3 regions of the Pseudomonas phenolilytica genome follow, and region 1 is predicted to be linked to each of the others. Evidence: predicted binding sites of a transcription regulator. Region 1 holds the regulator's gene; each other region holds the start of a gene.
The links. The regulator sigma-54, encoded in region 1, starts transcription at its own class of promoters, with help from an activator protein. The targets are predictions, from matches to a motif close to ANTGGCATNNANNTTGCTNT.
Positions count from the first base shown of each region.

Region 2: glnK (P-II family nitrogen regulator) is a predicted target of sigma-54. The motif match lies at 7,995-8,014, and genes of this name have one in related genera.
Region 3: glnA (type I glutamate--ammonia ligase) is a predicted target of sigma-54. The motif match lies at 4,184-4,203, and genes of this name have one in related genera.

Region 1 is NZ_CP058908.1:1,916,306-1,926,367, reverse strand. It holds gene mlaD (outer membrane lipid asymmetry maintenance protein MlaD) at 1-257, opposite strand, end outside; gene mlaE (lipid asymmetry maintenance ABC transporter permease subunit MlaE) at 257-1,054, opposite strand; gene HU825_RS09210 (ATP-binding cassette domain-containing protein) at 1,047-1,862, opposite strand; gene HU825_RS09205 (KpsF/GutQ family sugar-phosphate isomerase) at 2,122-3,096, shown strand; gene kdsC (3-deoxy-manno-octulosonate-8-phosphatase KdsC) at 3,096-3,620, shown strand; gene lptC (LPS export ABC transporter periplasmic protein LptC) at 3,629-4,201, shown strand; gene lptA (lipopolysaccharide transport periplasmic protein LptA) at 4,188-4,733, shown strand; gene lptB (LPS export ABC transporter ATP-binding protein) at 4,733-5,458, shown strand; gene HU825_RS09180 (RNA polymerase factor sigma-54) at 5,611-7,116, shown strand; gene hpf (ribosome hibernation-promoting factor, HPF/YfiA family) at 7,191-7,499, shown strand; gene ptsN (PTS IIA-like nitrogen regulatory protein PtsN) at 7,508-7,972, shown strand; gene rapZ (RNase adapter RapZ) at 7,973-8,830, shown strand; gene HU825_RS09160 (HPr family phosphocarrier protein) at 8,844-9,116, shown strand; gene pmbA (metalloprotease PmbA) at 9,196-10,062, opposite strand, start outside.
Region 2 is NZ_CP058908.1:1,504,445-1,514,506, reverse strand. It holds gene cyaY (iron donor protein CyaY) at 17-349, opposite strand; gene lptM (LPS translocon maturation chaperone LptM) at 517-657, shown strand; gene lysA (diaminopimelate decarboxylase) at 670-1,917, shown strand; gene dapF (diaminopimelate epimerase) at 1,928-2,758, shown strand; gene HU825_RS07140 (DUF484 family protein) at 2,755-3,450, shown strand; gene xerC (tyrosine recombinase XerC) at 3,514-4,413, shown strand; gene HU825_RS07130 (HAD family hydrolase) at 4,410-5,114, shown strand; gene sutA (transcriptional regulator SutA) at 5,162-5,497, opposite strand; gene HU825_RS07120 (secondary thiamine-phosphate synthase enzyme YjbQ) at 5,572-5,997, opposite strand; gene HU825_RS07115 (ammonium transporter) at 6,125-7,441, opposite strand; gene glnK (P-II family nitrogen regulator) at 7,483-7,821, opposite strand; gene HU825_RS07105 (accessory factor UbiK family protein) at 8,206-8,466, shown strand; gene HU825_RS07100 (YifB family Mg chelatase-like AAA ATPase) at 8,502-9,998, shown strand.
Region 3 is NZ_CP058908.1:737,873-747,934, forward strand. It holds gene HU825_RS03510 (DUF2147 domain-containing protein) at 1-426, shown strand, start outside; gene typA (translational GTPase TypA) at 514-2,334, opposite strand; gene thiI (tRNA uracil 4-sulfurtransferase ThiI) at 2,502-3,956, opposite strand; gene glnA (type I glutamate--ammonia ligase) at 4,296-5,702, shown strand; gene HU825_RS03530 (DUF4124 domain-containing protein) at 5,863-6,399, shown strand; gene HU825_RS03535 (DUF4124 domain-containing protein) at 6,396-7,019, shown strand; gene glnL (nitrogen regulation protein NR(II)) at 7,191-8,273, shown strand; gene ntrC (nitrogen regulation protein NR(I)) at 8,270-9,694, shown strand; gene HU825_RS03550 (hypothetical protein) at 9,795-10,062, opposite strand, start outside.

The DNA of each region.
Region 1 (10,062 bases):
TGTATTTCCATCGTCACGCGACCAGTGAAGCTATCGCGATCCAAATCGATGGCAGTGACCTTGCCAATGGTCACGCCGGCCATGGTCACCTTGGATCTGACCGTCAAACCGGCAATATTGTCGAAAAAGGCATACACCTTGTAGGTATCGGCATTACCGACACTCAACCCGCTGACCCGCAGCGACAACAGCAACAGCGCCAGCAGACCGGCAAGCAGAAACAGGCCGACACCCATTTCCAGTGAGCGGATACGCATCAGAAATCTCCAAACATCAACGCGGTCAGAATGAAATCGAGGCCCAGCACCGCCAACGAGGCGTATACCACGGTACGCGTCGTGGCCCGGCTGATCCCTTCGGAGGTCGGCTCGCAGTCATAGCCCTGAAACACCGCGATCCAGGTCACTACTAGCGCGAACACCAGGCTTTTGATCACGCCGTTGAGCACATCCGAGCGGAAGTCGACACTGTTCTGCATGTTGACCCAGTACGACCCCTCATAAACACCGAGCCAATCAACGGCAACCATTGCCCCACCCCAGATGCCGACCACATTGAAGATCAGCGTCAGCAGCGGCAACGAGATGAAGCCTGCCCACAAGCGCGGTGCGATGATGTACTTGAGCGGATCGACCCCGATCATCTCCAGGCTCGACAACTGTTCGGTGGACTTCATGTTGCCGATCTCGGCCGCCAGCGCCGAGCCCGCACGACCCGCGAACAGCAGGGCCGTAACCACCGGCCCAAGCTCGCGCAGCAGGGTCAGAGCGACCATCTGGCCGACCGCCTGTTCCGAGCCGTAACTACTGAGGATGTTGTAGCCCTGCAGCGCCAGAACCATGCCGATGAAGATGCCAGACACGACGATGATCGCCAGCGACAACACACCCACCGAGTAGAGCTGCCTGATCAGCAGCGCCAGGCCGTTGCGTAGCCCGCTACGGCCGAACAGCGCGTGGACCAGAAAGATCGTCGAGCGCCCCAGTGCCGCGAGCACATCGAGCCCCGCGCGACCGAGCAGGGCGATCCTGTCCAACAGCGAACGCTTACGCATCGGCGCCTCCCAACAGATCGTCAGCATAGGCCGGCGCAGGAAAATGAAACGGAACCGGGCCGTCGGCCGACCCAGTCATAAACTGCCGGATGCGCGGATTGTTAGACTCCATCAACTCTGCCGGCACGCCCTGGCCAAGCACCTGACCGTCGCCGACCACATAGATGTAGTCGGCGATCGATGCGGTCTCCGCGAGATCGTGGGACACGACGATACTGGTGATTCCGAGGGCATCGTTGAGCAGTCGGATCAACCGCACCAGAACGCCCATCGCGATCGGATCCTGACCGGCGAACGGCTCGTCGTACATGAGAATCTGCGGATCCAGCGCGATAGCCCGCGCCAGCGCCACGCGACGCTTCATCCCGCCGGAGAGCTCGTCGGGCATCAGCTCGACGGCGCCGCGCAGGCCAACCGCCTGCAACTTCATCAGCACGATATCGCGGATCATCTCCTCCGGCAGCCGGGTGTGCACCCGCAGCGGGAACGCGACGTTCTCGAACACATCGAGATCGGTGAACAACGCACCGCTCTGGAACAGCACGCCCATCTGCTTGCGCATGTCGAACAGTTCGCTACGCGAAAGACTCGGCAGGTTGTTGCCGGCCACCCAGATCTCGCCACGATGCGGCATCAGCTGGGCGGCTATCAGGCGCAGCAGGGTCGTCTTGCCGCAGCCGGACGGCCCCATGATCGCAGTGACCTTGCCGCGAGGAATGGCAATATCGATGTTGTCGAAGATACTTCGCTCACCACGCATGAAGGTCACTCCCTTCAGCTCGACGGCGAAGTCATTGCAGGCGCTCATCTGGTCTCCTTGCATGCAGTCTGCGAAACAGACGGCTCCCGACCGCTGCGGGATACTTTCTGCCATGACCGTTTTCGGCGGCGCACTATAGCACCGCCCTCACAGCGACCCAACCGACCGGAGTTTCCGGAGATGTCAGCGCAGACTTTGCCCACCCTCCGACGCTGCAATCGCGATCTGTGCATGGGCATTTTTCTCATCAGCGCGCGCTCGATTGGCGCTATAATCCCGCCCTTTTAATCGACCGACCTCGCCCACGATGAGTCAGAGCAGCCAACTGATAGACACCGCGCAACGCACCATCCAGCTGGAAACCGAAGCCGTCGAACAGCTTCGCAGCCGCATCGACGAACGCTTCGTGCATGCCTGCGAGCTGATCCTTGCCTGTAAGGGACGCGTGGTAGTCGTGGGCATGGGCAAGTCCGGTCACATCGGCCGCAAGATCGCCGCGACTCTGGCGAGCACCGGCACCCCGGCATTCTTCGTGCACCCGGCCGAAGCCAGCCACGGCGACATGGGCATGATCACCCGCGACGACGTAGTACTGGCGCTGTCCAACTCCGGCACCACCAGCGAGATCGTCACCCTACTGCCACTGATCAAACGCCTTGGGCTCAATCTGATCAGCATGACCGGCAATCCCGAGTCAATACTGGCCAAGGCCGCGGCAGTCAATCTCGACGCCAGCGTGGCCGTGGAAGCCTGCCCGCTCAATCTTGCCCCCACGTCCTCGACCACCGTCAGCCTGGTACTCGGCGACGCACTTGCCATCGCGCTGCTCGAAGCGCGCGGCTTCACCGCCGAGGATTTCGCATTTTCACATCCGGGAGGCGCACTCGGCCGCCGCCTGCTGCTCAAGGTCGAGCACGTGATGCACACCGGCGAGCGTCTGCCCAAAGTCCAGCGCGGCACCTCGCTGCGCGACGCCCTGCTGGAAATGACTCGCAAAGGGCTGGGCATGACCGTTGTGGTGGAGCACGATGGACGCCTCGCGGGAATCTTCACCGACGGCGACCTGCGCCGCACCCTCGACAAGGGGATCGACGTGCGCCAGTCACTCATCGACGATGTCATGACGGCCCGCGGCAAGACAGCCAATGCCGACATGCTGGCTGCCGAAGCGCTGAAGATCATGGAGGATCACAAGATCAACTCGCTGGTGGTGATCGACGCCACAGGGCTGCCGATCGGCGCGCTGAACATGCACGACCTGCTACGTGCGGGAGTGATGTGATGCACCAGGATCTGCTGCAGCGCGCTCGCGACATCCGCCTGGCGATCTTCGACGTCGATGGCGTACTGACCGACGGCCGCCTGTACTTTCTCACTGACGGCAGCGAATTCAAGACGTTCAACACACTGGACGGCCACGGCATCAAGATGCTGATCAATTCCGGCGTGCGCACCGCCATCATCAGTGGCCGCAAGACTCCCGTGGTCGAGCGCCGCGCTCAGAACCTCGGCATCCAGCATCTCTATCAGGGGCGCGAGGACAAGCTGGTGGTGCTCGACGAGCTGCTGGACGAACTGGGACTGAGCTACGCTGAAGTCGCCTATCTGGGCGACGATCTGCCCGACCTGCCGGTTATCCGCCGGGTCGGCCTGGGCATGGCCGTGGCCAGCGCCGATGCCTTCGTGCGCCAGCATGCCCACGGCGTCACCCGAGCGCGCGGCGGCGAGGGTGCGGCCCGCGAATTCTGCGAGCTGATTCTGCACGCCCAGGGCAACCTGGCGGCCGCTCAATCGGCCTACCTGTAGAGGTTCCGATGCTTCGCAAACTGCGCTTTCCCGCCCTGCTGATGCTGATTGCCGCCCTACTGGTGGCGGTCGGCTACTGGAACATCCGCCCGGAGAGCTTCATGCAGCAGCCGGCAGCGGCCGCCCCGGCGGAATCGCCGATCGATTTCTACGTGCTCAACGCCCGCACCGTACAGTTCCAACCGGATGGCAAGCGCCACTATGAGCTGACCGCGGACAAGATGGAGCACCTCAAAGCCAACGATGTCAGCCTGCTGACACGCCCCGACCTGTATGCCTACCGCGGCACCGAACTGCCCTGGCATGTTCGCAGCGAGCGCGGCGAAGTTGCCGCTGGCGGCAGCGAAGTCGAACTGATCGACCAGGTGCGCGTCGAGCGTACCGACGCCAAGGGCCGCCCCACCATTCTCACCACCAGCCGGATGACGGTGTGGCCGGAGAAGGATTATGCCGAAACCCGGCAAGCCGTTAGAATCGAGGCCGCCAACGGCGTCACGACGGCCACGGGAATGAAAGCGTATCTGGATGATGGCAGGATGCACCTGCTGTCCAATGTAAGAGGCAAGCATGAGCTGCGTTAAGACCCTCCCCCTCCTGCTCGGTTTGAGCGCATTGTTGCTTGGTACCACTGCCTCGGCACTGCCAGAAGATCGCAACCAGCCGATCCGCGTTCAGGCCGACACGGCCGAACTGGACGACCAGCAGGGCGTCGCGGTCTATCGCGGCGACGTGGTGATCACCCAGGGCACGATGAAGATCACCGGTGACACCGTAACTATTACCCAGGACGGCAATGGCGATGTCGAGGTCTTCACCTCCATCGGCAAGCCTGCCTATTACGAGCAGAAGCCGGCAGTAGACAAAGAGATCGTCAAGGCTTACGGCCTGACCATCCAGTACTTCGCAGCGAACGAGCGCATCGTGCTGATCGACCAAGCCAAAGTGGTGCAGGAAGGCAATACCTTCGAGGGCGAGAAGATCGTCTATGACACCCAGCGGCAGATCGTCAACGCCGGGCGTGCCACCAATACCGCGGTGACCACGCCGCAGCCGCGCATCGACATGGTCATCCAGCCACGCAAGAAAGAGCAGCCGGCGGAGCAGGCGCAGTAATGGCCGTTCTCAAAGCGCAGCACCTCGCCAAGAGCTACAAGAGTCGCCAGGTCGTGCGCGACGTCAGCCTGTCGATCGAGAGCGGGCAGATCGTCGGCCTGCTCGGCCCCAATGGTGCCGGCAAGACTACCTGCTTCTACATGATCGTCGGTCTCGTGGGCGCCGATCAGGGGCGCGTGCTGATCGACCAGCAGGACGTCACCCACCTGCCGATGCATGGCCGCGCCCGCGCCGGTATCGGCTACCTGCCACAGGAAGCGTCGATCTTCCGTAAACTCTCGGTGGCGGACAACATCATGGCGATCCTGGAGACGCGCAAGGACCTCGATCGCGCCGGTCGACAACAGGCGCTCGAAGCGCTGTTGCAGGAGTTTCACATCAGTCATATTCGCGACAGCCTTGGCATGAGCCTGTCCGGCGGCGAACGACGCCGGGTAGAAATCGCCCGCGCCCTGGCCACAGCGCCCAAGTTCATCCTGCTGGACGAACCTTTCGCTGGCGTCGATCCGATCTCCGTGGGCGATATCAAGCAGATCATCCAACACCTCAAGGCCAAAGGTATCGGCGTTCTGATCACCGACCATAATGTTCGCGAAACACTGGATATCTGCGAAACGGCCTACATCGTCAACGACGGCCAGCTGATAGCCGAGGGCGACGCCGAAACCATCCTGGCCAATCAGTTGGTCAAAGAAGTCTACCTGGGCCACGAGTTCCGCCTGTGAGCGGTCGGCACGTCGGTTTTTTGCGTAATCCAACAGTTCTGGCCTAGGCAAAGGCTTCGCTGGCAGGCATATAATTTGCTTTCATTCGGCGCCTGGCGCCTATTGGGAATAGGCGCGGTTGCGCCGGCACATAAGGTTCGAAGTCCTCTGCCATGAAACCATCGCTAGTCCTGAAGATGGGCCAGCAGCTGACGATGACGCCGCAGCTGCAACAAGCCATACGACTGCTGCAGCTTTCTACGCTGGATCTGCAGCAGGAAATCCAGGAAGCCCTGGATTCCAACCCGATGCTCGAGCGCGAGGAGGACGGCGATGACTTCAGCCACGCCGATCCCATGGCCGAAGCCGCCGACCAGAACGGCGAAGGCTCCTCTGCCAGCCAGACAAGCAGCGACAATCGTTACGAAGAACCCGCACATAACGCCGACCACCTGGAAGAAGGCGACTGGGGCGAGCGCATTCCTAGCGAACTGCCCGTCGACACGGCCTGGGAAGACATCTACCAGACCAGCGCCAGCAGCCTGCCGAGCAGTGACGATGACGATTGGGATTTCACCACCCGCACCTCAAGCGGCGTCAGCCTGCAAAGCCACCTGCTCTGGCAACTCAACCTGGCGCCAATGAGCGATACCGACCGCCTGATCGCCACGACCCTCATCGACTGCATCAATGACCAAGGCTATCTGGAAGAAAGCCTGGAAGAGGTGCTCGAGTCGCTGGACCCCGAGCTCGAGGTCGAACTCGACGAGATTGAAGTGGTGCTCCACCGTATCCAGCAGTTCGAACCCGCCGGCATCGGCGCCCGCAACCTGAGCGAATGCCTGCTGCTGCAACTGCGCCAGCTGCCCGAACAGACCGCCTGGCTGGAGCAGGCCAAGCAACTGGTGAGCGATTACCTGGATGTTCTGGGTAATCGCGACTACAGCCTGCTGATGCGCAGGATGAAGCTCAAGGAAGATGAGCTACGCCAGGTGATCGAGCTGGTACAGAGCCTCAACCCGCGCCCCGGCTCGCAAATCGAGGCCAGCGAGCCAGAATATGTGGTGCCAGATGTGATTGTGCGCAAGCACAACGATCGCTGGCTGGTGGAGTTGAACCAGGACGCCATGCCGCGCCTGCGGGTCAACGCGCAATACGCCGGCTTCGTCAAGCGCGCCGACTCCAGCGCCGACAACACCTTCATGCGCAACCAGCTGCAGGAAGCGCGCTGGTTCATCAAGAGCCTGCTGAGCCGCAACGAGACGCTGATGAAGGTCGCCACGCAGATCGTCGAGCATCAGCGTGGCTTTCTCGAACACGGCGACGAAGCGATGAAGCCCCTTGTGCTACACGACATCGCCGAGGCGGTAGGCATGCACGAATCGACCATCTCGCGCGTGACCACGCAGAAATACATGCACACGCCACGGGGTATTTATGAGCTGAAATACTTCTTCTCCAGCCACGTCAGTACGGCCGAAGGCGGCGAGTGCTCCTCCACCGCTATCCGCGCGATCATCAAGAAGTTGGTCGCTGCGGAAAACCCCAAAAAGCCATTGAGCGACAGTAAGATCGCTGGTTTACTGGAGGCACAGGGCATCCAGGTTGCCCGTCGTACCATCGCCAAATACCGTGAATCGCTTGGTATCGCTCCCTCAAGCGAGCGCAAGCGGCTATAGTGCGGCCAGGTTGAATGTTTCGGCGGCAGGTTCTGTACCGGCCACCTTCGCAGCAGGCAATTAGGAGAAGCAGTATGCAAATCAACATCAGCGGTCTTCATCTGGAAGTGACTGACGCCCTGCGTAGCTATGTCGAGGAGAAATTCGAGCGGCTGTCCCGCCACTTCGATCGCATCATCAGCATCCAGGTGATCCTGCAGGTCGAAAAGCTCAAGCAGAAGGCCGAGGGCACGCTGCACATCGCCGGCCGCGAAGTGGTGGCCAATGCCGAGCACGAAGATATGTATGCCGCCATCGATCTGCTGGTCGACAAGCTCGATCGCCAGCTGATCAAGCACAAGGAAAAGCAGCTCGACCACACCCAGGGCGTAGTGGCTCGCTGACTCGCATCATGATCCGACTGGAATCCATCCTGACCCCTGGGCGTTCCCTGGTGAACGTCCCAGGCGGCAGCAAGAAACGCGTCCTCGAGCAGATCGCCAAGGTGATCGCGCAGGACCTGCCCGACCTCGATGCTCAGGCGATCTTCGAAAGCCTGATCGCCCGCGAAAAACTCGGTTCCACCGGTTTCGGCAATGGCATCGCCATTCCGCACTGCCGCATGGCGGGCTGCAATTCGCCGCTCAGCGCTGTGCTGCGCCTGGAGGCACCGGTGGACTTCGACGCCATCGATGGTGCGCCGGTCGATCTGTTGTTCGTTTTGCTGGTACCGCAAGCGGCGACGGATGAACATCTCGAACTGCTGCGCCAGATTGCCAGCATGCTCGACCGCGAAGACGTCCGCCAACGCCTGCGCCAGGCCCCCACCAACGACGACCTTTATCAGGTTGTGGTCGATGTGCAAAACGGCCAGTAGATGCGCCTGATCATCGTCAGCGGCCGCTCCGGATCGGGAAAAAGCACCGCCCTCGACGTGCTGGAGGACAACGGCTTCTACTGTATCGACAACCTCCCGGCCGGCCTGCTACCGGAGCTGGCCGAACGCGCCCTGCTTCACACCGAGCTGCTGCAGCCGCAGGTCGCCGTGTCCATCGATGCACGCAACTTGCCGAGTCAGCTCAAGCGCTTCCCCGAACTGCTCGACGAAGTACGCTCCCGACATATCCACTGCGACGTGATTTACCTCGATGCCGATGACGAAACCCTGCTCAAGCGTTTCTCGGAGACCCGTCGGCGCCACCCGCTGACCAACGACAAGCGCTCGCTAGCTGAGGCGATCCGCGATGAGGAGTTGCTGCTTGCATCGATCATCGACCACGCCGACCTCAAGATCGACACTACGCACCTGAATCTCTATCAGCTGCGCGACACGCTCAAACTGCGCCTGCTCAACCAACCCGAGCCCGGCACCGCCTTTCTCATCGAGTCGTTCGGTTTCAAGCGTGGTATGCCGGTAGATGCGGATCTGGTGTTCGACGTGCGCTGCCTGCCGAACCCTTACTGGAAGGCCGAGCTGCGTGACTATTCCGGTCTCGATCAGCCGGTCATCGACTACCTGTCCGCGCAGCCGGATGTTGACGAGATGTTCCAGGATATTCACGGCTACTTGAGCAAGTGGCTGCCCCGTTTCGCTGCCAGCAATCGCGCCTACGTCACGGTCGCCATCGGCTGCACCGGCGGCCATCACCGTTCCGTTTACCTGGCCGAACGCCTGGGCCAGGCGCTCAAGGCGCCTTTGAAGAATCTGCAGGTTCGCCACCGCGACCTAGCCTAGGACGAACAACCCCATGCCCGCCCGCGACGTCACCATCATCAACAAGCTCGGCCTGCACGCCCGCGCGGCCGCCAAGTTCGTCGGCGTAGCCAACCGTTATCCATGCAGCATTCGCGTCGGACGCTGCCCCGACACCCTGGTAGATGGCAAGAACATCATGGCGGTCATGATGCTGGCTGCCAGCAAGGGCACTGCCCTGCATCTACAGACCGAGGGCGAGGAAGACGAGGCAGCCCTGGGCGCACTGGTCGCACTGATCGAAGATTATTTCGAGGAAGGCGAATAGGCCTTGCGCCCCGGCGAGCAGGATTATTCCTACTCGCCGTTCCGCCCCCTCATTCGTCAGGGCAACCGTGGCACCCTGTTTATTTCCCTGCGACCGTCATCCGCTCGATCAGCACCGAGCCCGTACGGATATTGCTGCGAGTCTCGGTATCACAGCCGACGGCAACGATCTGGCGGAACATGTCGCGCAGGTTGCCGGCGATGGTGACCTCCTGTACCGGGAACTGGATTTCGCCGTTCTCCACCCAGTAGCCACCGGCACCACGCGAATAATCACCGGTCACCAGATTCAGCCCCTGCCCCATCAGCTCGGTCACCAGCAGGCCACGCCCCATCCGCCGCAGCAGCGCGGCCTGGTCTTCCTCGCCGTGGCTGACGAACAGGTTATGCACGCCGCCCGCGTTGGCGGTGCTCGGCAGACCCAGCTTGCGTCCGGAATAGGTTCCCAGCACATAGGAAATCAGCTGACCGTTTTCCACGAAGGGCTTGGCATAGGTCGCCAGGCCATCGCCATCATAGGACGCACTGCCCAGCGCCTGCGCAAGGTGCGGCCGCTCGTCCAGGCTCAGCCACTCGGGGAAAAGCGTCTGCCCCAGGGCGTTCTCCAAATAGGACGCCTTGCGGTAGAGATTGCTGCCGGAGATCGCGGCGAGAAAGTGACCGAACAGTCCGGTCGCCAGATCGGCCGAAAATAGCACCGGCACCTCGCAAGTTGGCACCGGCCGCGCGCCCAGGCGTCTGACCGCACGCTCCGCGGCACGGCGCCCGATGTTCAGCGGATCGGCCAATGTATCGGCGCGACGGCTGACATCGTAGTAGTAGTCGCGCTGCATCTGCCCAGCATGCTCGGCAATCATCACGCAACTCAGGCTGTGGCGCGTGCTGCAGTAGCTGCCGATGAAGCCGTTGCTGTTGCCGTAGGCACGGCACCCCTGATGGGTATTGAC
Region 2 (10,062 bases), 410 kb from region 1:
GCCGCGTGGGGCCCGCTCAGAGGTCCTCGAAAGCCAGCGCTTCGCCGCCCTGCTCCTGGGTGACGCGCGCCAGCAGTTCACCCAGGCGCTCCTCGCTGCTGTCGCAGACCCACAGCGCGGCCTCCTCGTCGTAATCAAAGTGAAAACCACCGGAGCGTGCCGCGACCCACAGCTGGCGCAGCGCCGGCTGGCGGCTGAGGATCAGCTGGCTGCCGTTGGCGAAACGCACGGTCAACACGCCGCCGGAGTTCTCCAGATCGACATCCAGAGCGCTATCGTCGAATGCATCCTCCACCTCTTCCTGGGCGGCGTCGACGAGATCGTGGTAGCGGGCTTCGCTCAGGCTCATGCGGGGGTCCTCAAGGTGGCGAGCGACCGGCGGTCGCATCGAGGACGCGAGCTTAGCAGGCCCGTCGCAAACCAGGCGAGCCGGCGCCGCCGCCGCGGCTGCTCGATAGGCAATCCGCCGGGTGCTGGGTATACTCCGGCCATTCGATTTTTCAAGGATTGTCCCCCATGAAGCGTCTGCTGCTTCCCCTTGTCGCGCTCGCCATTCTCGCCTCCGTTCTCGGCGGCTGCGGCCAGAAAGGCCCGTTGTATCTGCCGGACGACGAGGCCACCGCCAAAGAACGTTCCAAAGACCGTTTCGAACTCTAAAGGAGGCTGATCATGGAGGCCTTCTCGTACCGCGACGGTCAACTCTTCGCGGAGGGCGTGGCGCTGCCTGCCCTCGCACAACGCTTCGGCACACCGACCTACGTCTATTCGCGCGCGCACATCGAAGCCCAGTACCGGGCCTATGCCGATGCGCTGGATGGCATGCCGCATCTGGTCTGCTTCGCCGTCAAAGCCAATTCGAATCTGGGCGTACTGAACGTGCTGGCACGCCTAGGCGCTGGCTTCGACATCGTCTCGTGCGGTGAACTGGAGCGTGTGCTGGCCGCCGGCGGCCAGCCGGACCGTATCGTCTTCTCCGGCGTCGGCAAGACCCGCGACGACATGCGTCGCGCGCTGGAAGTCGGCGTGCACTGCTTCAACGTCGAATCCACCGACGAGCTGGAGCGCCTGCAGCAGGTCGCCGCCGAGCTGGGCGTCAAGGCTCCGGTGTCGCTGCGGGTCAACCCGGACGTCGACGCCGGCACCCACCCGTACATTTCCACCGGGCTGAAAGAGAACAAGTTCGGCATTGCCATCGCCGATGCCGAAGCGGTCTACGCCCGCGCCGCCGAGCTGGCGAATCTGCAAGTGGTCGGCGTCGACTGCCATATCGGCTCGCAGCTGACCAGTCTGCCGCCGTTCCTCGATGCGCTGGACCGCCTGCTGGGGCTCATCGACCGTCTGGCCGCGCGCGGCATCCACATCCGTCACCTGGACCTGGGCGGCGGTCTCGGCGTGCGCTACCGCGATGAGCAGCCGCCGCTGGCCGGCGACTACATCCAGGCCGTGCGCCAGCGCATCGAAGGCCGCGGCCTGGCGCTGGTGTTCGAACCGGGTCGCTCGATCGTCGCCAACGCCGGCGTGCTGCTGACCCGCGTGGAATACCTCAAGCACACCGCGCACAAGGATTTCGCCATCGTCGACGCGGCGATGAACGACCTGATCCGCCCGGCGCTCTACCAGGCCTGGATGAACGTCGTTGCGGTGCAGCCGCGCCAGGGCGAAGGCCGCCGTTACGACATCGTCGGACCGATCTGCGAGACCGGCGACTTCCTTGCCAAGGACCGCACCCTGGAGCTGGCCGAGGGCGACCTGCTGGCCGTCTGCTCGGCCGGTGCCTACGGTTTCGTCATGAGCTCCAACTACAACACCCGCGGCCGCGCCGCCGAGGTGCTGGTGGATGGCGACGAGGCCTTCGAAGTACGCCGTCGCGAAAGCGTGCAGGAACTCTACGCCGGCGAAAGCCTGCTGCCCCGTTGAGGCCAACCCGATGCTTTTGCGCTTTACCAAGATGCACGGGCTGGGCAACGACTTCATGGTCATCGACCTGGTCAGCCAGCACGCGCACATCCAGCCCAAGCACGCCAGGCAGTGGGGCGACCGCCACACCGGCATCGGCTTCGATCAGTTGTTGATCGTCGAACCGCCGCAGAATCCGGACGTCGACTTCCGCTACCGCATCTTCAATGCCGACGGCTCGGAAGTGGAGCAGTGCGGTAATGGCGCGCGCTGCTTCGCCCGCTTCGTGGTCGACAAGCGCTTGACCGTCAAACGCAAGATCAAAGTCGAAACCAAGGGCGGCATCATCGAGCTGGACATCCGCCCCGACGGGCAGATTCGCGTCGACATGGGGCCGCCCCGCCTGAAGCCCGCGGACATCCCTTTCCAGGCCGACGCCGAGGCGCTGAGTTACCCGCTGGATGTGGCCGGCCGCCGCGTGGAGCTTGCCGCCGTGTCGATGGGCAATCCCCATGCCGTGCTGTGCGTCGACAGCGTCGACAATGCACCCGTGCACGAACTGGGACCGCAGATCGAACACCACCCGCGCTTCCCGCAGCGGGTCAACGTCGGCTTCCTGCAGGTGATCGACCGTGACCATGCGCGCCTGCGCGTGTGGGAACGCGGAGCCGGCGAGACCCAGGCCTGCGGCACCGGCGCCTGCGCCGCGGCGGTCGCGGCGATCCGCCAGGGCTGGATGGATTCGCCGGTGCAGATCGACCTGCCCGGCGGCCGTCTGTCCATTGAATGGGCAGGTCCCGGCCAGCCCGTTATGATGACCGGCCCCGCCGTTCGCGTTTTCGAAGGACAGGTTCGCCTATGACCGAGCAGACCCCGGCCGCCGCGCCGCTGCCCGACGCCGAAGTCGTCGCCGCCTACCTGCGTGCCCATCCGGAATTCTTCGTCGATCACGACGAGTTGCTCACCGAACTGCGCCTGCCGCACCAGCCCGGCGCGGCCGTGTCGCTGGTCGAGCGCCAGGTCAAGCTCCTGCGCGAGCGCAACATCGAGATGCGCCATCGCCTGTCGCAGCTGATGGATGTCGCCCGCGACAACGACCGGCTGTTCGACAAGACTCGCCGGCTGGTGCTCGACCTGCTCGACGCCAGCAGCCTGGAAGAGGTGGTCAGCGCCGTCGAGGACAGCCTGCGCCATGAATTCCAGGTGCCCTACGTCAGCCTGATCCTGTTCAGCGATGCCGTGCTGCCGGTGGGGCGCAGCGTCAGTCCGGCCGAAGCCCAGCAGAGCATCGGCGGCCTGCTCGCCGGCGGCAAGACCATCTGCGGCGCGCTGCGCGCCCACGAACTGGCCTTCCTGTTCGGTGAGGAGCACAGCGCCAGTGTCGGCTCGGCAGCGGTGGTCATGCTCGATCAGCAGCTCGGCGCGCTGGCGATCGGCAGTCCCGATCCGCAGCATTACAAGAGTTCGCTCGGCACGCTGTTCCTTGGTTACATTGCCGAGGTGCTGGCGCGAGTGCTGCCGCGCTTCGCCACGCCGCTACGCTCGGTGCGCTGAGCCTCCGCGGTTCCCCGGCAGGCTGTCCGGCCGGCGCAGTGCCGGCCATCGTTGGGAGGCCCCGTGCAAACCGATCTCGATCGCTATTTCCAGCACCTGCACAGCGAGCGACAGATGTCGCCGCATACCCTGGACGGCTACCGCCGCGATCTGGCCAGAGTGCTCGCCTTCTGCGAGCGCCAGTCGGTGCAGCAGTGGGCGGCGCTGCGCGGCCAGCAGGTGCGCCAGCTGATTGCCGAACTGCATCGCCAGGGACTGTCCAGCCGCAGCCTGGCGCGTCTGCTGTCGTCGCTCCGCGGATTGTATCGCTACCTCAATCAGGAAGGCCTCTGCGCGCATGATCCAGCCAGCGGCGTCAGCGCGCCCAAGGGCGAGAAGCGCCTGCCGCGGCTGCTGGACACCGATCGCGCGATGCAGCTGCTGGACGGTGCTGTCGAGGACGACTTCATCGCCCGTCGCGACCAGGCCATGCTCGAGCTGTTCTATTCCTCCGGGCTGCGCCTGTCCGAGCTGGTCGGTCTGAATCTCGACCGGCTCGACCTGGCCGCCGGGCTGGTACGAGTCGTCGGCAAGGGCAACAAGGAGCGTGAGCTGCCGGTAGGACGCCAGGCGCGCGAGGCGCTGCGCGCCTGGCTGCCGCTGCGGGCGCTGGCCAATCCGGCCGACGGCGCGGTATTCATCGGCCAGCAGGGCCGCCGTCTCGGCCAGCGCGCGGTGCACAAACGGGTGCAGGCTGCCGGCGCCCGCGAGCTGGGCCAGCGCCTGCATCCGCACATGCTGCGCCACAGCTTCGCCAGCCATCTGCTGGAGTCGTCGCAGGACCTGCGCTCGGTGCAGGAACTGCTCGGCCACGCCGATATCGGCACCACGCAGATCTATACCCACCTGGACTTCCAGCACTTGGCCAAGGTCTACGACCAGGCGCATCCACGAGCCAGACGCAAGCAGGACGACGAATCGTGAACCTTCGCCTGATCACCTTCGACCTCGACGACACCCTCTGGCAGGCCAAGCCGATCATCCAGGGCGCGGAGCGGGCGCTGCGCGACTGGCTGGCGACCAACGCGCCGCTGCTCGGCGACTTCCCCATCGAGGCGCTGGGCGCGATCCGCCGCATGCTGATCGAGCGCGAACCCGCGCTGCGCCACCGCATCAGCGAGCTGCGCCGGCGGATTCTGTTCCACGCGCTGACGGATGCCGGCTACGAGCAGGCGCAGGCGCAGCAGCTCACCGACGCTGGCTTCCGCGTGTTTCTCGACGCCCGCCATGCGATCGAACTGGCGCCGGAGGTGCTGCCCACGCTGGAATGGCTGGCCAATCACTACATCCTCGGCGTGCTCACCAACGGCAATGCCGATGTGCGACGACTGGGGCTGGCCGACTACTTCCAGTTCGCCCTGTGTGCCGAGGACCTGGGCATCGGCAAGCCCGACCCGCGGCCGTTCCGCGAGGCGTTGCGGCTGGCCGGCGTGAGCGCGGCGGAAGCCGTGCACATCGGCGACCACCACGAGGACGACATCTTCGGTGCCCAGCAGGCCGGCTTCCGCGCCATCTGGTACAACCCGCAGCACCTGCCGTGGCAACAGGCACGCCGGCCGGAGGCCGAAATCCACAGCCTCACGGAGTTGCCCGGCCTGCTCCGGCACTGGCGCTCGGGCTGCTGAAACGAAAGAGCCCGCACGATGGCGGGCTCTTCGCTTGGCGCGCGGACTCAGATGGGCCGGCTGCCGTACTTGCTGTCGGGCTTCTTGGGCGGATCGGCCACCACGTTCGGCTCGACTTCCTGCACCTTGCCGCCACGCGCGAGGAACTCTTCCATCGCCCGGGCCAGCGCATCACGTTCCTTCTGCTTGGCTTCCAGGCTGGGCAGCTCATCCGGCTCGGCAGCCTTGGCCTTGGCCTTCTTCGGCGTCGGCGTGGCGCGCTCGCTGTCGGTGCCCTCGTCGTCCAGAGCCTCGTCGCCGTCGTCGGCCGCGCTCAGCTCTTCCTCCCCGTCTTCCTCGTCAGTCACGTCCAGATCGTCTTGTTCGAGTTCTTCGTCGCTCATGTTCAACCTCGTGGCTCGCCAAAGCGGTAGTTATAGCCCAGCGATGCACAACCTCTGGCATCGCCAAAAAAAATTCAACTCTGCATGCCATGCAGGGTCGCCAGCACTTGCCTGGCGCCTCCCTGCTCGCGGTGCTCGCCGAGATAGATGCCCTGCCAAGTGCCGAGCGCCAGGCGCCCGGCGGAGACCGGAACGCTCAACTGACAGCCCAGCAGGCTGGCCTTGAAGTGCGCCGGCAGATCGTCCGGCCCCTCGTAATCGTGTTCGTAGCCCGGCTCGCCCTGAGGTGCCAGGCGATCGAAAAAACGCTCGAAATCGCGTCGGACCGCGCCATCGGCGTTCTCGTTGACGGTCAGCGACGCCGAGGTATGCCGCAGCCACAGGTGTAACAGACCGACCTCGCAGCGCCGCAGTTCCGGCAACGCGGCCTGCAGCTCGTCGGTGATCAGATGAAAACCGCGCGGACGCGGGCGCAGCGTGATCAGGGTCTGTTGCCACATGCTGGAAACCCGGGCTCGGAGGCGAATCGGGCGCATTCTAGCGCGGTCGCGAAAAAAGCAAAGGGCGCCAAAAGGCGCCCTTGCCAACCGCTGCGTGATGGTTGCGCGCTGGTCGCGCGGGATGTCGCTAGAGGTTGTAGCCGCGTTCGTTGTGCAGGCTGAGGTCCAGGCCCACGGTTTCCTCTTCGTCGTTCACCCGCAGGCCCATCACCGCGTCGATCACCTTGAGGATCACGAAGGTGACGATGGTGGTGTAGACCACGGTGAACAGCACACCCTTGAACTGGATCCACAGCTGCAGCGCGATGTTCTCCACCTCGCCGAAGCCACCGAGCGCCGGCGCCGCGAACACGCCGGTGAGCAACGCGCCGACGATGCCGCCGACGCCGTGCACGCCGAAAGCATCCAGCGAGTCGTCGTAGCCGAGCTTGCGCTTGAGGCTGGTGGCGCAGAAGAAGCAGATCACGCCAGAAGCCAGACCGATGATCAGTGCGCCCATCGGACCGGCAGTGCCCGCAGCCGGAGTGATGGCGACCAGACCGGCAACCACGCCCGAGGCGATGCCCAGTGCGCTGGGCTTACCGTGGGTGATCCACTCGGCGAACATCCAGCTCAGGGCCGCCGCGGCGGTGGCGATCTGCGTCACCAGCATGGCCATGCCGGCAGTACCGTTGGCGGCGGCCGCCGAGCCGGCATTGAAGCCGAACCAGCCGATCCACAGCATGGCCGCCCCCATCAGCGTCAGACCGAGGTTGTGCGGGGCCATCGGCGTGACCGGGAAGCCCTTGCGCTTGCCCAGCACCACGCAGGCCACCAGACCGGCGATACCGGCGTTGATGTGCACCACGGTGCCGCCGGCGAAATCCAGCACGCCCCAGTCCCACATCAGACCGCCGTCGCCGCCCCAGACCATGTGCGCGATCGGCGCGTAGACCAGGGTGAACCAGACGGTCATGAAGATCAGCATCGCTGAGAACTTCATGCGCTCGGCGAAGGCACCGACGATCAGCGCCGGGGTGATGATGGCGAAGGTCATCTGGAAGGTTATGAATACGCTTTCGGGGAAGGCGCCGACCAGGCTGTCGACCGTCAGGCCGCTGAGGAAGGCGCGCTCCAGGCCGCCGACGAAGGAGCTGAAGTTGGTCACTCCCGCCTCCATGCCGGTGGTGTCGAAGGCCAGGCTATAGCCGTAGACCATCCACAGGACGCTCATCAGGCCGGTGATGGCGAAGCATTGCATCATCACCGAGAGGATGTTCTTCGAGCGGACCATGCCGCCGTAGAACAGTGCCAGGCCAGGGATCGTCATGAACAGCACCAGCGCGGTGGCGGTGAGCATCCATGCCGTATCGCCTGAATCCAGCGTCGCGTCCTGTGCCAGCGCGAGGCCGGGGCTTAGCAGGGACAATAGGGCTCCTAGCCCTGCGAATTTGCGCAGAGTCATGGTGTTACTCCTGGGGCGTGAGGGGGTTCGTTGGGGGTGCGTTAGATCGCGTCGGTATCGGTTTCGCCGGTACGGATGCGAATGGCCTGTTCCAGATTGACGACGAAGATCTTGCCGTCGCCGATCTTGCCGGTGTTGGCCGCCTTGGTGATGGCCTCGATCACGCGATCGAGCTGATCGTCGGCGATGGCCACGTCGATCTTCACCTTTGGCAGGAAGTCGACGACGTATTCAGCACCGCGATACAGCTCGGTGTGCCCCTTCTGACGACCGAAGCCCTTGACCTCGGTGACGGTGATGCCCTGGACGCCGATTTCGGACAGCGACTCGCGCACGTCGTCCAGCTTGAACGGCTTGATGATGGCAGTGACTAGTTTCATGAAACTTCTCCCGTTTAGGTGGACTTGCCCCAGAAGTACGAACCCGCAGCAAGTCTAAGCTGGTGTCCGGCTCTTGTAACGCCCGGACTGCTTGCCAGGCGCAGGTCCGACTGCGTGCCCGTCCGTTGTGCGATCCAACCGGGCGCCGCACTGGTGCATGCGTCGAAAGGGTCATAGCAGAATCGATGCCAGGTTGACGAAACGCCCGCCCGGCAAGGCGCCAGGCGCCGCGAGCATGCGCCCGCAGGGAAAAGGCAGCACAGCGATGCACCAGAATGGCGCACGGAGGCCGGTGGGCCTGCGCAAATCCTGTGCAGCCTCGGGCACGGCCTGCACAAAAACGCGCGTGCTACACTGCCGGCCGTTCAAATGCAGGTACCTGTCATGCTGCCACCCAAAGCCTTCCTCGACGCCCTCGGTTCCCAGGCCTCGCGCCTGTTCAACGGCGACACCCCGCTGCCGCGCCCCGAGTTCGAAGCCCAGCTCAAAGCCGTGGTGCAGGGCGCGCTGAACAAGCTCGACGTGGTCAGCCGCGACGAATTCGACAGCCAGATGGTGGTGCTCGCCCGCACCCGCGCGCGCCTGGAGGCGCTGGAAGCCAAGGTCGCCGAACTGGAAGAAAAGCTCACGCCGCCCGTGTCCTGACCGACCGGGCCGCGACACGATCAAGGAGTGATCGAATGTCCCTGGCCATCGTCCACAGCCGCGCACAGAGCGGCGTCGAAGCGCCGCCGGTGACCGTCGAGGCGCATCTGGCCAACGGCCTGCCCTCGCTGGCGCTGGTCGGGCTGCCGGAAACCGCAGTGAAGGAAAGCAAGGATCGCGTGCGCAGCGCCATCCTCACCTCCGGTTTCGACTTCCCTGCCCGACGCATCACCCTCAACCTCGCACCCGCCGACCTGCCCAAAGACGGCGGTCGTTTCGACCTGGCCATTGCCTTGGGCATTCTCGCGGCCAGCGGTCAACTGCCGGCCGAGCGCCTGGACGGGCTCGAATGCCTGGGCGAGCTGGCGCTTTCCGGGGCGCTGCGTCCGGTGCAGGGCGTGTTGCCCGCCGCGCTTGCCGCTCGCGCCGCCGGCCGCGCGCTGCTGGTGCCGCGGGCCAATGCCGAGGAAGCCAGCCTGGCGTCCGGCCTGACCGTGTATGCCGCCGACCACCTGCTGGAAGTCGCGGCGCATTTCAGCGGCACCACGCCGCTGACGCCCTATGTCGCCCAAGGCCTGCTGCGCCAGGTGCTGCCCTACCCGGACCTGGCCGACGTGCAAGGCCAGCTCGCCGCCAAGCGCGGCCTGCTGGTCGCCGCGGCGGGTGCACACAACCTGTTGTTCTCCGGCCCGCCCGGCACTGGCAAGACACTGCTGGCCAGCCGTCTGCCCGGCCTGCTGCCGCCGCTGGACGAGCAGGAAGCGCTGGAAGTCGCGGCGATCCAGTCGGTAGCCAGCCACGGCCCTCTGGCGCACTGGCCGCAGCGGCCGTTTCGCCAGCCGCACCACAGCGCGTCCGGTCCGGCGCTGGTCGGCGGGGGCAGCCGGCCGCAGCCTGGCGAGATCACCCTGGCGCACCAGGGCGTGCTGTTTCTCGACGAGCTGCCGGAGTTCGATCGCAAGGTGCTGGAGGTGCTGCGCGAGCCGCTGGAATCGGGGCAGATCGTCATTGCCCGTGCACGCGACAAGGTGCGCTTCCCAGCGCGCTTCCAGCTGGTGGCGGCGATGAACCCCTGCCCTTGCGGCTATCTCGGCGATCCCGGCGGACGCTGCCGCTGCACCCCGGAGCAGATCCAGCGCTACCGCGGCAAACTGTCCGGCCCGCTGCTCGATCGCATCGACCTGCACCTGACGGTCGCGCGCGAAACCACCTCGCTGAATGCACCCGCGCAGCATGGCCAGAGCAGCGCGGAAGTGGCCGCTCAGGTGGCGGCCGCACGCCAGCTGCAGCTGCGTCGTCAGGGCTGCGCCAATGCCTTTCTCGACCTCGCCGGCCTGCGCCAGCACTGTCGGCTGGACGGCGTCGACCAGCAATGGCTGGAGCACGCCTGCGAACGCCTCGGCCTGTCGCTGCGCGCCGCGCACCGCCTGCTCAAGGTAGCGCGCACGCTGGCCGACCTGGACGCGACGGTGGAAATCTCCCGTCAGCACCTCGCCGAAGCGCTGCAATACCGCCCCGCCGCCCAGGCCTGACACGCTGCGCGGCGCCGGCAAGCGCGCCGTAGACACCAGGGCCGTTTCGTTGTCTATGTTAGAT
Region 3 (10,062 bases), 1.2 Mb from region 1:
CTGTTGCTGGCCCTGCCCCTTTCGCTCTCGTCACTGGCCTTCGCTGCCGAGTCGCCAGCCGGGCGCTGGCAGACCATCGACGACGAAACCGGCAAGCCCAAGTCCATCGTCGAGATTCAGCAGACTGCTGACGGCTCGCTGACCGGCAAGGTCGTGGAAATCCTGCATTCGGAGCACGGGCCGAACCCGCTGTGCGACGAGTGCGAAGGTGAGCGCAAGGGCCAGCCCATCACCGGCATGACCATCCTCTGGGACCTGAAACCGGACGGTGAGCAGGTCTGGAGCAACGGCACCATCCTCGACCCGGCCAATGGCAAGACCTACCGCTCCAAGGCCACATTGCTCGATGGCGGCGACAAGCTCGAAGTACGCGGCTACATCGGCATCGAGGCGCTGGGACGCAGCCAGACCTGGGTTCGTCAGTAACCCCGGCGAGCAGCCACCCGAGCCACCCCGCAGACAGCAAAAAGGCGCCCTTGGGCGCCTTTTTTATTGCGGTCAGCTACCTGCCGATCAGACCTTGCTGCGCTCGAAGCGCTTGCGGTCGTTCTCGTTGAGGTACTTTTTGCGCAGACGGATCGACTTCGGCGTCACTTCCACCAGCTCGTCGTCGGCGATGAATTCCAGCGCCTGCTCGAGGGTGAACTTGATCGGCGGCACCAGGGCGATGACCTCGTCCTTGCCGGAAGCGCGCATGTTGTCGAGCTTCTTGCCCTTGGTGGGGTTGATCACCAGGTCGTTGTCACGGCTGTTGATACCGCACAGCTGGCCTTCGTAGATCTCCTGGCCCGGCTCGAGGAACAGCTTGCCGCGGGCCTGCAGGGTTTCCAGCGAGTAGGTCAGCGCGGTGCCGGTGGCCATCGAGACCAGCACGCCGTTCTGGCGATTGGTGACTTCGCCGGCCTTGATCGGGCCGTAGTGGCTAAACGTCGAGGTCAGGATGCCGGTGCCGGAGGTCAGGGTCAGGAAGTTGTTGCGGAAGCCGATCAGGCCGCGCGCCGGAATGGTGTACTCCAGGCGCACGCGGCCCTTGCCGTCCGGGATCATGTTGGTCAGATCGCCCTTGCGCAGGCCCATCTGCTCCATCACCGGCCCCTGGTGCTGCTCCTCGATGTCGATGGTGACGTTCTCGTACGGTTCCTGCTTCTCGCCGGCCTCGTTCTCGATGATCACCACTTCCGGACGGCCGACGGCCAGCTCGAAGCCTTCGCGACGCATGGTTTCGATCAGCACCGACAGGTGCAGCTCGCCACGGCCGGAAACCTTGAACTTCTCGGGGCTCTCGCCCGGCTCGACGCGCAGCGCCACGTTATGCAGCAGCTCCTTGTCCAGACGGTCCTTGATGTTGCGGCTGGTGACGAACTTGCCTTCTTTGCCGGCGAATGGCGAGTCGTTGACCTGGAAGGTCATGCTCACGGTCGGCTGGTCGACGGTCAGCGGCGGCAGCGCCTCGACGGCGTTCTGGTCGCACAGGGTGTCGGAGATGTACAGCTCGTCCATACCGGACACGCAGACGATGTCACCGGCTTCGGCTTCGGCGACTTCGACGCGCTGCAGGCCGGAGTGACCCATGATCTTCAGGATGCGGCCGTTGCGCTTCTTGCCGTCGGCGCCGATGGCGGTGACCGGGCTGTTGGCCTTGATGGTGCCGCGGGCGATGCGGCCGATGCCGATCACGCCGAGGAAGCTGTTGTAGTCCAGCTGGGAGATCTGCATCTGGAACGGGCCGTCGAGGTCGACCTTGGGCGCCGGCACGTGATCGATGATGGCCTGGAACAGCGGGTCCATGTTGTCTTCCAGCTTCTCGTGGTCCAGACCGGCGATGCCGTTCAGGGCGCTGGCGTAGACGATCGGGAAGTCGAGCTGCTCGTCGGTGGCGCCGAGGTTGTCGAACAGGTCGAAGATCTGGTCGACAACCCAGTCCGGACGCGCGCCGGGACGGTCGATCTTGTTCACCACGACGATCGGACGCAGGCCGGCCTTGAACGCCTTCTGGGTCACGAAGCGGGTCTGCGGCATCGGGCCGTCCTGGGCGTCGACCACCAGCAGCACGGAGTCGACCATGCTCATCACGCGCTCGACTTCACCGCCGAAGTCGGCGTGGCCGGGGGTGTCGACGATGTTGATGTTGTAGCCGTTCCACTTCAGCGCGGTGTTCTTGGCCAGGATGGTGATGCCGCGTTCCTTTTCCTGGTCGTTGGAGTCCATCACGCGCTCGTTTTCGGCTTCCTTGCGGTCCAGGGTGCCGGACAGGCGCAGCAGCTTGTCGACGAGGGTGGTTTTGCCGTGGTCGACGTGGGCGATGATGGCGATGTTGCGAAGATTCTCGATCACTGATTCGTTTCTCTGTAGAGAGCTTCGAGCTGAGGCTGGAAGCTTGAAGTAGTCCGGACGAAGGCTGTCTGTCCGAGGTTGTAACGGCACTGCATTGCGATCAGTGCAGGTCGGGGGGGCGGTGGCGGATGCTGCCGCCCAGCAACCCCGGCTGCTTCACCGAAGGGTCAGGCCGGACGATAGACGCGCACATTCACATGCCCCTCGCTCAGCAGATGGTGAGCATGCAGGCGGCTCATGACACCTTTGTCGCAATACAGCAGGTACTGGCGGTTTTCATCCAGTTCCTTGAAACGATTGTTCAGCGCGTAGAACGGCAGCGTCTGTACTTCGATGCCCGTCAGTTCGAGCGGTTCGTCCTCGGCGGCATCCGGGTGACGAATGTCGAGGATGACCTGCCCGGCCATCGCCTCGTGGACCTCCTCGACCTTGATGTCCTCGCCCAGCTCGTCGATCACCCGGTCGATCGGCACCTGGCGCGCGCTGGCCAGGGCGCGCTCGAGGATGGCCATGTCGAACTGCTTCTCTTCATGCTCGACGCGGTAGCGCTTGGCCTTGGTGGTCGGGTTCTTGGAGATCACGCCGCAGTACTCGGGCATGTTCTTGGCGAACTCGGCGGTGCCGATCTCGAAAGCGGTGTCGATGATGTCCTGCTTGTGGCTGGCGACCAGCGGACGCAGCACCAGCATGTCGGTCGCCGAGTCGATCACCGAGAGGTTTGGCAGGGTCTGGCTGGACACTTGGGAGATCGCCTCGCCGGTAACCAGCGCGTCGATGTGCAGACGCTCGGCGATCTGCGTGGCGGCGCGCAGCATCATGCGCTTCAACACCACGCCCATCTGGCTGTTGTCGACCTTCTCGAGAATCTCGCCGACCACTTCCTCGAACGGCACGCTGATGAACAGCACCCGGTGCGAGCTGCCGTATTTCTTCCACAGATAGTGGGCGACTTCCATCACGCCCAGCTCGTGGGCGCGGCCGCCGAGGTTGAAGAAGCAGAAATGCGTCATCAGCCCGCGGCGCATCATCTGGTAGGCGGCGACTGTGGAGTCGAAACCGCCGGACATCAGCACCAGGGTCTGCTCCAGCGCGCCCAGCGGATAGCCGCCGATGCCGTCATGCTGCTCGTGCACGACGAACAGGCGCTGATCGCGGATTTCCATGCGCACTTCGATTTCCGGCGCTTTCAGCGAGATGCCGGCTGCGCCGCACTGCTGGCGCAGCTGGCTGCCGACATGGCGCTCGACATCCATGGAGCTGAACGGGTGCTTGCCGGCGCGCTTGCAGCGCACGGCGAAGATCTTGCCCGGCAGGCGCTCGGCGTAATGTGCCTTGCATTTGGCGACGATGTCGTCGAGATCGCCCAGCGGATACTCGTGCACTTCCAGGCAATGGGCGATGCCCGGCGTGCAGCGCAGGCGCTCGATCATCTCGCGCAGCAGCTTCGGCTCGGTCAGCGCGGTTTCCACCTCGATGTTGTCCCACACCCCCTCGACCCGCAGCTCCGGGTCGAGCTCGCGCAGCACGGTGCGGATGTTCTTCGCCAACTGGCGAATGAAGCCCTTGCGCACCGGCGGGCTCTTGATGGTGATTTCGGGGAAAACCTTGACGATCAGCTTCATGAGGAAACAGCGCGTGCGCCGACATGGCGGAAAAAGAGGGGCGCGGAGTATAGCGGAAACTGTTCAACATTTAGTCGGTTTTCTGCGCGACGCGTTATTGCACCAAAATAGTGCAATGCCTATTGTGCGCGCACCATCCAGGCGCGCCCGCCGGGAGGATTGCCTGCAATCTCCGAAGCCAAACTGCGTCGCCGCGCCATTTGGCGGCTGCAGGTCCATTTCGGAGCACTGGCATGCAATTTGCTCACTTGTGAGGCAGGTCGCCTTGGCGGAACATCGCCGCCGGCTCCGCCCTCGATTCGGAAGCGAACAGGCCGCTTCCACCATTTGGAGAACACCATGTCGAAGTCGCTTCAACTGATCAAAGATTACGATGTGAAGTGGATTGATCTGCGCTTCACCGACCCGAAGGGTCGCCAGCATCACATCACCATGCCGGCTCGCGACGCCGATGACGACTTCTTCGAAGTCGGCAAGATGTTCGACGGCTCCTCCATCGACGGCTGGAAGGGCATCGAGGCCTCCGACATGATCCTGCTGCCGGACGACGGCAGCGCCGTGCTGGACCCGTTCACCGAAGAGCCGACCCTGATCCTGGTTTGCGACGTGATCGAGCCGTCCACCATGCAGGGCTACGAGCGCGATCCGCGCGCCATCGCCCGCCGCGCCGAGGAATACCTGAAGTCGACCGGTATCGGCGACACCGTGTTCGTCGGCCCGGAGCCGGAGTTCTTCATCTTCGACGCGGTGAAGTTCAAGTCCGACATGTCCGGCTCGATGTTCAAGATCTTCTGCGAGCAGGCGTCCTGGAACAGCGACACCGACATGAACGGCGGCCAGGGCAACAACGGCCACCGCATCAGCGTCAAGGGCGGCTACCTGCCGACTCCGCCGAGCGATCCGGATCACGAGATCCGTACCGCCATGTGCAACGCCCTGGAAGAAATGGGCCAGGTCGTCGAAGTGCACCACCACGAAGTGGCCGCCGGGCAGAACGAGATCGGCGTGAAGTTCAACACGCTGGTGGCCAAGGCCGATGAAGTGCAGACCCTCAAGTACGTCGTGCACAACGTCGCCGAAGCCTATGGCAAGACCGCTACCTTCATGCCGAAGCCGCTGTACGGCGACAACGGTTCGGGCATGCACGTGCACATGTCGATCGCCAAAGACGGCAAGAACACCTTCGCTGGCGAAGGCTATGCCGGCCTGTCCGATACCGCCCTGTACTTCATCGGCGGCATCATCAAGCACGGCAAGGCGCTGAACGCCCTGACCAACCCGTCGACCAACTCCTACAAGCGTCTGGTCCCGGGCTTCGAGGCGCCGGTCATGCTGGCCTACTCGGCACGCAACCGCTCCGCGTCGATCCGCATCCCGTACGTGGCCAGCGCCCGCGGCCGCCGCATTGAGGCACGCTTCCCGGATCCGGCTGCCAACCCGTACCTGGCCTTCGCCGCGCTGCTGATGGCCGGCCTGGACGGTATCCAGAACAAGGTTCACCCAGGCGATGCCGCGGACAAGAACCTGTACGACCTGCCGCCGGAAGAGTCCAAGCTGATCCCGCAGGTATGCGGCAGCCTGAAGGAGGCACTGGAGGCGCTGGAAGCCGACCACGACTTCCTGCTCAAGGGCGGCGTGTTCACCAAGGACTTCCTCGATGCCTTCATCGAGCTGAAGGCCGCCGAGGAGATCAAGGTGCGCACCTTCGTGCATCCGCTGGAATACGACCTGTACTACAGCGTCTAAGCAGCACCGCCTGTACGCAGAGGCCGCCTTCGGGCGGCCTCTGTCGTTTGCGCCGCCGTCACCGCGCGCAGCTTGTGCCGGCTCGCAAATCCGCATGCCCGGGCTTGCCTGGCGTCGCCCGCGGTGCAAGGCTCTCGCTGTCCTTCACGCGGAGCTTCCCATGCGCCACGCACTGTTCGGCCTGCTGCTGATCCTCAGCGCCCCGGCGATCGCCGAGATCTATACCTACACCGACGCCCAGGGCAACACCGTCTACACCAACCAGCCACCGGAAGGCGTTGCTGCCGAGCGCGTCGAGCTGCCGCCGCCCAACACCGTCGACATCCAGACCCCCTCCGCACCGGCGTCCCTGCCGGCGGACGCAGAAGCCGGACAACCGTACCGCTCGCTCGCGCTCAGCGGCATTCCGGACGAAGCCGCGCTGCGCGCCAACAATGGCACGTTCGTGGTGAGTGCCGAGCTGGACCCGCCGCTACGACGCGGCCATCAGCTGCGCTTCGTCCTCGACGGCATTCCCCAGGCCGCCGCCAGCCAGGCCACCTCGCTGCAACTGAACAACGTCGAGCGCGGCGAACACCGTCTGCAGGTCGAGGTGCTCAGCAATGGCCGAGTGATCCAGCGCAGCGAGCCGGCGGTATTCACGGTGCAACGCGTGCATACCTCCAGCCCCGCCCTGCGCCACCGGGCGGCGCCATGATCCGCAGCGGCCGCTGGCTGACCGCACTGCTGCTGGCGCTGGCGGCACCGGCGAACGCGGGGATCTACAGCTACATCGACGCGGACGGTAACCGGGTGTTCACCGACCGCCCGGCCGGTCAGGCCGCCGAGCAGATCGAACTCAAGCCCACCAACGACATGCCGGCCCTGCCGCCCGTCGCGCCCGCGGCGCCAGTGCCGGCCGCAACGGCGGCGATCCGCTACCAGTTGCAGATTGTCAGTCCAGCCGAGGACGAGACCATCCGCAGCAACGCCGGCGACCTGCAGGTCAGCGCCAGCGGCAACCCGGCGCCGCAGGCCGGACACGGCTACCAGCTGCTGCTCGACGGCGAGGCGCTCAGCGCCGCCGGCCCCGAGACCCACTTCGAGCTGCACAACGTCGACCGCGGCACCCATCGGCTGCAGCTGCGCGTAATCGACGCCGAAGGCCGCGAGCTGGCGCGCAGCCCGGCGCGCACCTTTCACCTGATTCGCACCTCGCTGGCCCAGCGGCGCATGGTCAATCCGTGCCGCAAGAACGACTACGGCGTACGCCCCGAATGCCCGCTCAAGGACAAGCCGGCGGAAAAACGCGACATCCCCTTCATTCCTTTCCTATGATCATCATGTGCACCTTTTTGGTGCACATGAGTGGCGAATAATTTCACCGCTCACCCTTTTGGTTCACGCAGGCCGGGCGCCAGATGCCGCCAGCACGCCGATACGCGCCGTTTTGGCGCGTCTGGTTTGCTTCTTGCATTTACCGGCCTACCCAAAGGATGCAGACCCGCCATGTTGACCGAAGCCCTGCAACGCCTGCTGATCGAGAACCTGACCACTGCGACACTGCTGCTCGATGCGCGGTTGCGCCTGGAGTACATGAATCCGGCGGCAGAGATGCTGCTCGCCGTCAGCGGCCAGCGCAGCCACGGCCAATTCATCAGCGAGCTGTTCACCGAGTCGCCCGAAGCGCTGTCTGCCTTGCGCCAGGCGGTAGCCGAGGCACACCCGTTCACCAAGCGCGAGGCCACGCTAACCTCCGCCACCGGTCAGACGCTGACCGTCGACTACGCGGTGACGCCGATTCTCGGCAGCGGCGAAACCATGCTGCTGCTCGAAGTGCTGCCGCGTGACCGGCTGCTGCGCATCACCAAGGAGGAGGCGCAGCTGTCCAAGCAGGAAACCACGCGGATGCTGGTACGCGGCCTGGCCCACGAGATCAAGAATCCGCTGGGCGGCATCCGCGGCGCCGCGCAACTGCTGGCCCGCGAACTGCCGGACGAACACCTGCAGGATTACACCGAGGTGATCATCGAGGAGGCCGACCGCCTGCGTAACCTGGTCGACCGCATGCTCGGCTCGAACCGCCTGCCGCGGCTGGAGATGACCAACATCCATGAGGTGCTGGAACACGTCGCCAGCCTGATCGAGGCCGAATGTCAGGGCAGCCTGGTGCTGGTTCGCGACTACGACCCGAGCATCCCCGAGATCCTCATGGATCGCGAGCAGATGATCCAGGCCGTGCTCAACATCATGCGCAATGCCATGCAGGCGCTGGCCGGACAGACCGAACTGGGGCTGGGCCGCCTGACCCTGCGCAGCCGCACGGTGCGCCAGTTCACCATCGGCCACATCCGCCACCGGCTGGTGGCGCGCATCGAGATCATCGACAACGGCCCCGGCATCCCGGCCGAACTGCAGAACACCCTGTTCTACCCGATGGTCAGCGGCCGCCCGGACGGCACCGGGCTGGGCCTGGCAATCACCCAGAACATCATCAGTCAGCACCAGGGCCTGATCGAGTGCGAAAGCCATCCCGGGCATACCGCCTTCTCGATCTTCCTGCCGCTCGAACAAGGAGCCCCCTGCCCATGAACCGAAGCGAAACCGTCTGGATCGTCGATGACGACCGCTCCATCCGCTGGGTCCTGGAGAAAGCGCTGCAGCAGGAAGGCATCGCCACGCAGAGCTTCGAAACCGCCGACAGCGTGCTCGGCCGCCTGACGCAGCAGCAGCCGGACGTGATCATCTCCGACATCCGCATGCCCGGCACCAGCGGCCTCGATCTGCTGGCGCAGATCCGCGAGCGGCACCCGCGTTTGCCGGTGATCATCATGACCGCGCACTCGGACCTCGACAGCGCCGTGGCCTCCTATCAGGGCGGCGCGTTCGAGTACCTGCCCAAGCCGTTCGACGTCGACGATGCGGTCTCGCTGGTCAAGCGCGCCAACCAGCATGCCCAGGAGCAACAGGGCCTGCAGGCGCCGGCCAGCCAGGCCCACACGCCGGAGATCATCGGCGAAGCGCCGGCGATGCAGGAGGTGTTCCGCGCCATCGGCCGCCTCTCGCACTCCAACATCACCGTGCTGATCAACGGCGAGTCCGGCACCGGCAAGGAGCTGGTCGCCCATGCCTTGCACCGTCACAGTCCGCGTGCGGCCTCGCCGTTCATCGCCCTGAACATGGCGGCAATCCCCAAGGACCTGATGGAATCCGAGCTGTTCGGCCATGAGAAGGGTGCGTTCACCGGCGCGGCGAACCAGCGCCGCGGGCGCTTCGAGCAGGCCGACGGCGGCACGCTGTTCCTCGACGAGATCGGCGACATGCCCGCCGACACCCAGACGCGTCTGCTGCGCGTGCTCGCCGACGGCGAGTTCTACCGCGTCGGCGGGCACACGCCGGTGCGCGTGGACGTGCGCATCATCGCCGCCACCCACCAAGACCTCGAGGCGCTGGTGCAGGCCGGCAAGTTCCGCGAAGACCTGTTCCATCGCCTCAACGTGATCCGCATCCACATTCCACGGCTGGCCGATCGCCGCGAGGACATCCCTGCGCTGGCGCAGCATTTTCTCGCCGCCGCCGCCGAGGAACTGGCCGTCGAGACCAAGCTGCTCAAGAGCGAAACGGCGGCCTTCCTGCAGCAGCTGCCGTGGCCGGGCAACGTGCGCCAGCTGGAGAACACCTGTCGCTGGATCACCGTGATGGCGTCCGGGCGCGAGGTGCACATCAGCGACCTGCCGCCGGAGCTGCTCAGCCTGCCGGCCGATGCCCAACCGACGCACAACTGGGAACAGGCGCTGCGCAGCTGGGCCGACCAGGCGCTGACGCTCGGCCAGTCGAACCTGCTGGAAACCACCGTGCCGGCGTTCGAGCGGATCATGATCGAGACCGCGCTCAAGCACACCGCCGGTCGCCGCCGCGACGCCGCGCTGCTGCTGGGCTGGGGACGCAACACCCTGACCCGCAAGATCAAGGAGCTGGGCATGGGTGATGGCCGGGATGAAGAGGAGGAATAATCTGGCAGCGTCGTGCGTGGATGTCGCTTTTTACATCCAGCGCGACGCCGCGCGGCGGCTCAACCGCGGGATCGATGCGAAGACGTAATTCGAGACAGCCTCATGGAAGATCGTCCGCCGGCGCCAGCCGCAGCTCCAGCACCCAGTCAGCCTCCTCTTGCCGCTCGCTCGGCTGCACCCGCAGCGGCCTGAGCGCGACCAGATTCAGCAGCAGGTCCTGCCCGATGGCCTGGATGCGCCAGCGCACGCGCTGCCCGTCCACTTGCAACTGCCCGTCACGCTCTCCGCCCCGCGCCTGCAAGAGCAGCGCATAGGCGCCGTCGACCGTTTGTGCGCGGTACTGCGTCGGCGCACTGAAGCGCAGCAGC